2 linked regions of the Methylosinus trichosporium OB3b genome follow. The protein of the gene in region 2 interacts with the protein of the main gene of each other region in a pairwise test. Links are inferred from orthologs where the notes say so. Each region holds a gene or a part of one and is shown on either strand. Other genes may lie near its edges.

Region 1 (5,661 bases), 3.4 Mb from region 2 along the record:
GCAGGGTAGCGTTGCGAAAGGCCGTCGTCTCGATCAGCGGCTGATTGCCGGCGAACCAGGAGCGCGCGTCGGTCGCCGGATAGAGGCGCGGCAGATGCTCGAAGAAGGCGAGGTCATGGGCGACGATCGCCGTCGCCGGCGCCGCCATCGTCTTGTCGAGATTGCCCGGCGCGAGCGCCGGCGCGAGGCGCTGCTTGGCCTCCTTCGAGCGGACGAAGACGAAGCGCGCGGGCAGGCAATTGGCGCTGGTCGGGCCCCAGAGCGCGAGCGTCACCGCCTGCCGCAGCAGCGCGTCGGGAACCTCCCGGTCGAGCCAGCCATTATGCGTGCGCGCCTGCGTGAACAGCTGCGCCAGCGCCTCGTCGCTCAGGGTCTGGTGATCGGTGAGCGGAGCCTGCGTCATCCCTGCCTCCTTCGCGATATCGCGGGGAACAACGCTCGCCCGCGTCAAATGTCCCGGCCGGTGACCTCCTGCTCGAGACGCTCCTCGGCGCGGCGCCAGTCCTCGCGCCGCGGATGCAGCGCCAGAGCGCGGCGAAACGCCTCGAGCGCGCGCGCGGGCTCGCCGGCGCGCTCGCGCAGCACGCCGAGCGCGCCCAGCGCGTCGAAGCGGCGCGGCTCCAGCCCAATGGCGGCGTCGAGATCATGTTCGGCGCCTTCGGCGTCGCCGAGGGCGAGCCGCATCTCGGCGCGCGCGACCAGAGCCTGCGGCCAGCGGGGCTCCAGCGTCACGATATGGTCGAGGAGGTCGAGCGCCAGCCGACGATCGCCGGAACGGGCGGCATGGGCGGCGCGGGCGATCAAGAGATCGGCGGTCGGCGAGCCGGAGCGCGCCCAGATCCGGCCGATCGCCTGCACGAATGCTTCGGCCTCTTCGGCGCTGCCGGCTTGCGCGAGGCGGGAAAACAACGAGTCGAGTCCGGTCGGCCGCGGCGCCGTCGCGCCGATGTCGTGCGATGGTTCGTCCGCCGCCGGCGCCTCATGCGATGGGCCGAACACGCGCACGCCGGGCGGCAGAGGGATCGGAATGCGGCCGAGGCCGGGAATGTCGAGATAACGCTCCTGCGTCTGCGCGAGGGCGGCGGGCGCAACGGCGCAAGCGAGGCAGAGCGACAGCGAGATGACGGATATGGCGCGCATGAGCGCGAGTTTAGCTCACACTCCGATGGCGAGAAAGCTCGCCGATGACGGAACGGCCGATCATAAAGAAAGGCCGCCCGGAGGCGGCCTTTCGGAAAAAATCAGAGGGCTTTCAGCCGATCCGCGGCGGACTTGCCGGTGCGGCGGTCCTGGGTGAGCTCATAATCGAGCTTCTGCCCCTCGCGCAGATCGCGAAGGCCGGCGCGCTCCACCGCGCTGATATGGACGAAAACGTCCTTGCCATTGTCGTCGGGCTGAATGAATCCATAGCCCTTTTGAGCGTTGAACCACTTCACGGTTCCAGTCGCCATCAGTCTCTCCCATAGGAAGATAAGGGTCCGCATGCGCGCGGACCGGGGTCGATCGATATTTGGGAGAGGTCGTCAGCGGCTTCGTCTCCGAAGCGCGGCCAAGTCGTCAGGCCGAATAATCGATGGCCATGAATATAGAAACGCGGCTCGCCCCTGGCAATGACGGACCCGCGCCCTACGCCTACGCATTTTCCACAGGAAAAGGTTTCGCTAACCGTTCGGCACGCGTTTCGCGTCAATTCATGCAGCGTTCAGGACCGGCGCGGCAATCTTAACCTCGGATTCACGGTCGATCGCTCGAATGATCGATAAATCGTCGTGAATGACGAAAGTCGGCGACGCGCCGAGGCGTCGGCGAAACGGAACACAGGACTTGCGGAAATGATCGAGCTCGTTCGGCAAATGATCGACGAACACGGGCGACTGCCGACGCCCGCGCGGCTGCTGTCGCCCAATGCCGATCTCTATGAGATCGGCCTCACCTCCTTCGCCGCGGTCGAGGTCATGCTGGCGCTCGAGGAGGCGCTCGGCCTGCAGTTCCCCGAGCGCATGCTGCGCCGCCAGAGCTTCGGCTCGATCGCCTCCATCGTCGCCTGCCTGCGCCAGCTCGAGCGCAAGGCCGCCTGACGACTCAGAGCTGCACGCCCGACGGGCAATAACGCGCCGTCGGATCGGCGGCGACGAGGAGATCGGCGGCGGGCCATTGCCGCCGGTCGACATGAAAAGCCTTCACGCCGGGCAGAACCGGCGGCGCCGCGTCGAGCCAGCGACGGAAAGCGATGGCGCTGCGGCCCTCCTCTCGCTTGACGCGCGCGGCGACGCGGTCCTTGCCGGGGACGGGCAGAAGATTTTCCAGTCCGCATTGCGCGAACAGCGGCTCCTCCCGAGACGGCGCCGCCGCCGCACGCTGGACGGAAACGAAGATCGCGAACAGCGCGAAAGCCACAAAGCAAAGGAAGAGCGCGCCGATCTGGCGCGGGCCGATCGAGAAGAGCGACCTCGACATGACGAGCCTCCGTGCGGCCGCCCATCGCGGCCTCGCTCGTCAAATGGCGCGGCGCCGGCGCCTTCCCATCCGAATCGTCGCCATGCTTAGCGTTTGGTGAGCGTTCAGCTCGCCAACTCTTTCAGCCCGCGCCGGATCAGCGCGCCCGTATCGGCGGATTCGCCCAGCGCCTTCAAGCTCGCGGCGACGGCCGCCGCCGCCTGCGGGCGGCCATAGCCGAGATTGACCAGCGCCGAGATCGCGTCCTGCGCCGCCTGCGGCGCGCTCGCCTCGGTCTCTCCCGAGAGGCGCGCCAGCGCCGGATCGAGCGCCGCGAAGGCCGGCGCCTTATCTTTCAATTCGGCGACGATGCGGGCGGCGAGCTTCGGCCCGACGCCGGAGGCGCGCGCCACCATCGCCTTGTCCTGCCCGGCGATGGCGGAGGCGAGCTCGCCGGGGCCGAGAATGGAGAGAATGGCGAGGGCCACCTTGGCGCCGACGCCCTGCACACTCTGCAGCAGGCGGAACCAGTCACGCTCGGCGTCGGCGGAGAAGCCGAACAAGCGGATCGAATCCTCGCGCACCTGGGTCTCTATGGCGAGCGAAGCGGCTTCGCCCGCGCGCGGCAGCTTCTGCAACGTGCGCGTCGAGCAATGGACGACGTAGCCGACGCCCTGCACGTCGAGGATCACGAAATCATCGCCGTAGGAATCGACGACGCCTTTGAGCTTGCCGATCATCGATGCCCGCCCCTCCCGCGCGCATCGTCGAGTGAGCCTCGAGGCTCACGCTCCAAGACGACCGGGCGGCTCCGAAAGCTGTCAGATCTTGCGTCCGATCGACAGAAATTTTTCCGCGCGGGCGTCGATGATCTGCGCCCGCGACAGGTTTCCGAGGCCGGCGAGCGCATGGTCGATCGCCTCGCCGACCGCCGTCACCGCGGCCTGCGGCTCGCGATGCGCGCCGCCCGCGGGCTCGGCGACGATGACGTCGATGATGCCGAATTTGAGCAGGTCCTGCGCGGTGATCTTCATGCTGGTGGCCGCATCCTGCGCCTTGGTGGCGTCGCGCCACAGGATCGAGGCCGAAGCCTCGGGCGAGGCCACCGTGTACACGGCGTGCTCCAGCATCAGCACCTTGTTGCAGGTGGCGATGGCGATGGCGCCGCCGGAGCCGCCCTCCCCCACCACCACGGCGACATTGGGAACGCCGAGCGACAGCGACACTTCGGTCGAGCGGGCGATGGCCTCGGCCTGGCCGCGCTCCTCGGCGTCTATGCCCGGGAAGGCGCCCGCGGTGTCGACCAGCGAGACGACCGGCAGGCCGAAGCGGTCGGCGAGCTCCATCAGCCGCGCCGCCTTGCGATAGCCCTCCGGCCGCGCCATGCCGAAATTATGCTCGAGCCGACTCGACGTGTCCGAGCCCTTCTCCTGGCCCATGATGCAGACCGGCTCGCCGCGAAAGCGCGCAAAGCCGCCGACGATAGCCAAATCCTCGCCGAAGGCGCGATCGCCGGCGAGCGGCGTGAACTCGTCGAACAGCTGGCGCACATAATCGGAGAAATGCGGCCGCTGCGGATGGCGCGCGACCTGGATCTTCTGCCAGGGCGTCAAAGTGGCGTAGAGATCGGCGAGCGCCTTGGCGGCCTTGGCCTCGAGCTTGCCCAGCTCCTCGCCGATCGACACGCCGTCGCCCTTGGAGGCGAGAGCGCGCAGCTCCTCGACCTTGGTCTCGAGCTCGGCGACGGGCTTTTCGAAGTCGAGATAGAAACGCATGGTTGGGGCGGACACCGAGATTGCGGCGCGAGGCCGGGCGAAGAGGCGCGGAAACTGGCCGTATCGGAGCCGGAAGTCAAGAATGCGCGCGGCGCAGCCGACCAGCGCATTTTCCGCCGGCGTTCATTTGCCGCCGACCATTCGCCGGTCGACGCGTCACACCCGGACGCCATACAGCGTGCGAGCTCGGGCCGGAGGACTGCTCCGGCCCGATAGAAGTCGAGGCTCGCGTCGCCGAGCAGAGCCTTCGCGATCAGAAACGGTCCCGATGATGATGGTCGGTCCGCGTTCCGGGCGTGAAGGAGACCCCGCGCAGCACCTCGGCGAAGCGCGCCGTCTTCACCGTCGTGAACGCCTCGCCGGCCGGCAGCGTCGTCGCCGCGAGATCGTCGACGATCTTCACCAGTCTGTTGGGAGCGGCCCCCTGATCGCCGGCGCCGCTCACCGTCGAGGTGACGGCCCAGATCGTGACGGTCCCGTCACGGTTCACGCGCCCGGTCAGATTGCGCAGGCCGTCCGTCGCCGGAGACCATGGCAGGTCCTTGTTCTTGGCGTTCGTGCCGGTCGGATAGCCGGGAACGGTGTAGGGAACCCCGAGATCGAGGCCGGCCTGCAAGACATAGGCGAGCTTGAACTCTCCCGCGGTCTGGTCGAACACCCATTTCTGCAGGCCGGCGGCGGTCTGCGCGGCGGCCTTCGTGTAGAGATTCGAGGTCGCGTCATATTTGGTCGAGCCGTCGCCCTCATCCGCGACATAGATCGTCTTCTCGTCGGCGATCCACAGCCCGAAGGGGAAGACATTGGTCGTCGTCTTCGCCAATGTCGTGTTGAATCCTTTCAGAATGCACATGTTGTTGGGAAGGCCATCCGTCGCCAGCGTCGCCTCGTCATAGGCGAGCGGCGCGGTCGGCAGACCCGCGGAAGAGTTCGGAAGGCCAACGCCGGTAGGACATTGGAGCGGACGGCCATTGGCGTCGGTCCCCGTCGTGTCGACGAAATAGACCGTGTTGACGCCATTGCTGCCGCTGCCTTTGGTGAAGAACAGCGTGTTGTGGAAAATGGCGAGGCCGCGGAAATTGTCGTCCTTGCCGACCTTGTCGGGTTTCGTGTTGGCGGGCAGCTCGGTGATGTTGAAGCTCGCGACCGGCGTCGGCGCGCCCGGCTGCTGCGCGACGAGCGCGCGCTTTTCGGCCGCCATGATTTGCGCTCCGGCGCCGAGCACCACGCCCGCCGGCTGAGGATTGGAGCCGTTGCCCGCATTGCCGGCGGCGTAGAGCAAAGTCGTATTGCCGCGAGAATAGGAGATCGCCGCCCGGCCATTGTCGCCGGTGTAGGCGTTCGTTTTGGTGAAATGGAATTCGCCCTCTTTGTCGAGCGCTGCGACGACCCGATAATAGAGGTTGGGGACGGGATTGGTGGGATCGACAACGCTGGGCGTATTGGAGTTCGA
Region 2 (4,230 bases):
CCTCCGCTTCCTCGCGGCTCGGCCGCTCGACAGGCTTCTCCGCCGTCTCGGGACGGCTGAGCAAGGGCTTAACCACGGCATCCATGTGGCGCCTCCAAAATCAACGAAGCCCGACGGTCTTCGGGGACGATGGCCGCTTTCGACACGGCCCGAGGAATTATATACTCAGTGGAAGAAATCCACGTAACCCCCCGCTAGCAACTTATCGGCCACCATGCTCGATCAAGTGTACAACCAGCGCATTCTGGAGCTCGCCGCGCAGATTCCGCGCATCGGACGACTGCCGGCTCCCGGCGCCAGCGCCACCGCCCATTCCAAGCTCTGCGGATCGACAGTGACGGTCGACGTCACCCTTTCCGACGGAAAAGTGGCGGATTTCGCCCATGAGGTCAAAGCCTGCGCGCTCGGCCAGGCCGCCTCCTCGATCATGGCGCGCAACATCGTCGGCTCGACGCCGCAGGAGTTGCGCGACTTGCGCGAGATCGTCCGCAAGATGCTCAAGGAGAACGGCGCCCCGCCGGAAGGCAAATGGGGCGACATCGCTCTCCTCGAGCCCGTGCGCGATTTCAAATCGCGACACGCCTCGACGCTGCTGACCTTCGACGCCGTCGTCGACGCGATCGGCCAGATCGAAGCGAAGACATAAAGAGGAATCGCGCCGTTCTCCCGTCTCCCGCTCGCAATGCGCGCGGGGAGACGAAGCGGCAGACGTCGTGGCCTTAATTCGAAGCGCTCGTCAGTTCCAGCGGCGCCTGCCGCCTCCTCTCCCCGCTCGCGCGCGAGCGGGGAGAGGTGAGGGGCCGGGAGGGCTCGCGGCGTCTCGATATCGCGAGCTCGCCGAGCCCCTCACCTCACCTCTCCCCGCCAAGGCGGAGAGAGGAGGCGGCCGGCGTCGGGCCTTATTTCGAACGCTCGTCAGTTCTAGCGGCGCCTGCCGCCTCTCCCCGCTCGCGGGAGAAGGAGAGCGCGATTTCTTGATTGGGGTTAACGTCATGACGAACGAAACGATTCGCATTCTCGGCGTCGACCCGGGCCTGCGCAACACCGGCTGGGGCATCATCGAGGCGTCGCGCGGGTCGCGGCTCTCCTTCGTCGCCTGCGGCAGCCTGCATTCCGATGGCGACGCCGCGCTCGCCGAGCGGCTGGCGCAATTGCAGCGCGGACTCGCGGAAATCATCACGGCGCATTCGCCCCATGAGGCGGCGGTCGAGGAGACTTTCGTCAACCGCGATCCGCAATCGGCGCTGAAGCTCGGGCTGGCGCGCGGCGTCGCGCTCGCCGCCCCCGCTCTCGCCGGCCTCGAGGTCGCCGAATATGCCGCCAATCTGGTCAAGAAGACGGTGGTCGGCAACGGCCACGCCGAGAAGGCGCAGGTCGCGATGATGGTGCGCGTGCTGCTGCCGGCGAGCCGCGCCGAGAGCGCCGACGCCGCCGATGCGCTCGCCGTCGCCATCTGCCACGCCCAGCACCGCGCCAGCCGCGCCGCCGCGCGGCTGCTGCAGGCGCGAGCCTGATCCACGGCGCTTTCGACAATCGGCTCGAAAGCCGGCATATAGAACGGCGCCCGAGCCTTCCACGCCCACCTTGAACGAGGTCCGTTGCCTTCTTTCGCCGTCACACCGCTGATCGTCGCCACTGCGCTGTTCATGGAGAATCTCGACGGCACCGTGCTGTCGACGGCCCTGCCGGCCATGGCCGCCGATCTTCACGAGGACCCGATCGCGCTGAAGCTGGCGCTCACCTCTTATCTGCTCTCGCTCGCGGTGTTCATCCCCGTTTCCGGCTGGGTCGCCGACCGTCATGGCGCGCGGCGAGTGTTTCGCGCGGCGATCCTCGTCTTCACCTTCGGCTCGATTCTCTGCGGCCTCTCGACCTCGCTCACCGGCGTCGTGCTGTCGCGCGTCGTGCAGGGGCTCGGCGGGGCGATGATGGTGCCGGTCGGGCGGCTGGTGCTGCTGCGCGTCGCGCCGCGCGAGCAATTGGTGCGGGCGCTCGCCTATCTCACCGTGCCGGCGCTGATGGGGCCGATGATCGGCCCGCCGCTCGGCGGCTTCATCGCCACTTATTTCCACTGGCGCTACATCTTCTGGATCAATGTCCCGATCGGGGTCCTGGGCGTGCTGCTGGTCACGCGCTTCATTCCGGACCTGCGCGAGGCCGAGGTCCCGCCGCTCGATGTGAAGGGCTTTCTGCTCTCGGGCTTCGGCCTTTCCGCCCTCGTCTTCGGTCTCGGCGTCGCCGGCCCCGGCTTCATCGCGCTTCCTTATGTCGCGGCGCTCATCGGCGCCGGCGTGCTGGCGCTCGCGCTCTATGTGCGCCATGCGCTGCGGGCGCCCTATCCGATCATCGATCTCTCGCTTTTGCGCGTGCCGAGTTTTCACGCCTCGGTCGTCGGCGGCTTCCTGTTCCGCATGGGGCTCGGCGCCTCGCCGTTCCTGCTGCCCTTGATGCTGCAGACGGGCTTCGGGCTCACCGCCTTTCAATCCGGCTCGCTGACCTTCGTCGCCGCCATCGGCGCCATGGCGATGAAGACGACGGCGCAGCCGATCTTGAACCGCTTCGGCTTCCGCCGGGTGCTGATCGTCAATGCGCTGATCTCGGCCGGCTTCTTCTGCGCCAACGCCTTCTTCACGCCGGCGACGCCGCATTGGGCGATCATGACGATCCTGCTCGTCGGCGGCTTCTTCCGCTCGCTCGAATTCACCGCGCTCAACGCCATCGGCTACGCCGATATCGACCAGCAGGCGATGAGCCGGGCCACCAGCTTCGCCTCGGCCGGACAGCAATTGTCACTGTCCGCCGGCGTGTCCCTCGGCGCCGCGGCGCTGGAGGGGGCCCGGTCGCTGCATGGCGGCGGGGCGCTGCAATATATGGATTTCGAGCCGGCGTTTCTGATGGTCGCGGCGGTGTCGGCCGCCTCGATCCTGTTCTTCTGGCCGCTCGCCCACAATGCGGGCGCGGCGCTCACGGGGAACGGCGCAGGACGGATCAGATAGGCGGCCCCCGGCAAACCGCGGGCCTCCCTTGCCCTCACCTCGTCCCGCGGAGCGCCCGCAAACGGGCTCGGGAGATGTAGCGTATCGATGGAGGTGGCGACCGTCGTTGCTCGCGCCGGTGCTGATCCAGGCTCATTTCAAAAATTCGAGCGCCGCCAGCATGAAGCCTCCGAGCGCGATCTGCGTGACGACGAGCCAGCGCAATATGCCCACCTTGACGCTCACGGTCTCGATCTTCGCTTCGAGCTTCGTCTCGACTTCCCGCAGATCGGCTTTCGTGGTCAGGGTTCCCGCAACGATCTAGCGAAACGCCTCGACGACGCCGATGGCCTGCTCTTCCCGAGCAGCCCCCAAGGACGGTCCGCGCGCGCAAAGGAACAAACTCACCTCTTGCCTTCTATCGTATATTCAAGACATTCATGCATTCATCCCTCTCGAACTCGCCAAGAAAAGACGTCACCTCACGCTGCCTGCCATTGCACGGCGCGCAGACGGGCGACGGCTCGGCCGTTCGGCGCGGAGGAACTCGGCGGGGCCGTCCGTCATCTCGTTGGCCCCGGCCAAGCGATCAGCGGAGGAATTTCAGCGCCGCGAGAAGGAAGCCGCCGAGCGCGAATTGCGTGACGACGAGCCAGCGGAGAATGTCCACTTTGAGGTTGGCGGCGGACGTCTCGATCTTGGCCTCGACCTCGCGAATGTCCGATTTTGTCGCGAGAAGGCCTGCGTCGATCTCGCGAAACGCCTCGACGACGCCGATGGCCTGCTCTTCCGAGAAGCCTCTCTTGCGCAAAACCTGCACGATGGCGAGCGTGTCGATGGTCAGGGCGGTCATGGAGGGGAAGATAGCAGGTTCGCGGCCGCGTTCAACGCGGCGGCCGCGAGGGCGGTGGGGCGATCAGGTGAAGGAATAAATCCACAACCCTCGTCCTGAGGAGCCCGCGAAGCGGGCGTCTCGAAGGACGGCAAAGGGAGGAACCCAAAGGATTCGCCCCGCTGCCATCCTTCGAGACGCCGCCTGCGGCGGCTCCTCAGGATGAGGATCTGGGATTTTTATCCTTCGCCGTGTGGCGAATGTTCATCGACGAAAGAAAGCATCTTGTCGAGCTCGGCGGCGGCGCGGAGAGTGTAGCGGAGCTTCACAGGCCATGCTTCGCCCAGATGGCCCGCAGCTGATCGTCCGTCGCGAACTCGCCGCGCTCCGCCTGCGCGAAAGACTTTCCGAACGAAGCTTTCC

Evidence for each region. The genes of interacting proteins can lie anywhere in the genome.
Region 1: the proteins of ruvC (region 2) and ruvA interact in binary tests that used the Escherichia coli proteins (3 or more experiments, as listed by UniProt). The link is inferred for Methylosinus trichosporium OB3b from one-to-one orthologs.

Annotation. Positions count from the first base shown.
Region 1 is NZ_CP023737.1:885,361-891,021, forward strand. The notes cover bases 1,370-4,077. They hold ruvA (Holliday junction branch migration protein RuvA), read right to left. Parts: upstream 3,177-4,077; coding sequence 2,562-3,176; downstream 1,370-2,561. Other genes in these bases: CQW49_RS04265 (cold-shock protein), read right to left, coding at 1,370-1,451; CQW49_RS04270 (acyl carrier protein), read left to right, coding at 1,833-2,078; CQW49_RS04275 (hypothetical protein), read right to left, coding at 2,083-2,457; CQW49_RS04285 (acetyl-CoA carboxylase carboxyltransferase subunit alpha), read right to left, coding at 3,258-4,077. Outside these bases: CQW49_RS04255 (malonic semialdehyde reductase), read right to left, coding at 1-403; CQW49_RS04260 (tetratricopeptide repeat protein), read right to left, coding at 448-1,140; more of CQW49_RS04265, read right to left, coding at 1,242-1,369; more of CQW49_RS04285, read right to left, coding at 4,078-4,211; CQW49_RS04290 (hypothetical protein), read right to left, coding at 4,465-5,661. UniProt on the Escherichia coli protein: The RuvA-RuvB-RuvC complex processes Holliday junction (HJ) DNA during genetic recombination and DNA repair.
Region 2 is NZ_CP023737.1:4,260,515-4,264,744, forward strand. Bases 1-2,753 are described here. They hold ruvC (crossover junction endodeoxyribonuclease RuvC), read left to right. Parts: upstream 1-992; coding sequence 993-1,514; downstream 1,515-2,753. Other genes in these bases: folE (GTP cyclohydrolase I FolE), read right to left, coding at 1-85; CQW49_RS20190 (iron-sulfur cluster assembly scaffold protein), read left to right, coding at 215-646; CQW49_RS20200 (DHA2 family efflux MFS transporter permease subunit), read left to right, coding at 1,599-2,753. Also shown: more of CQW49_RS20200, read left to right, coding at 2,754-2,996; CQW49_RS20210 (CCDC90 family protein), read right to left, coding at 3,565-3,828; CQW49_RS26185 (hypothetical protein), read left to right, coding at 4,142-4,230.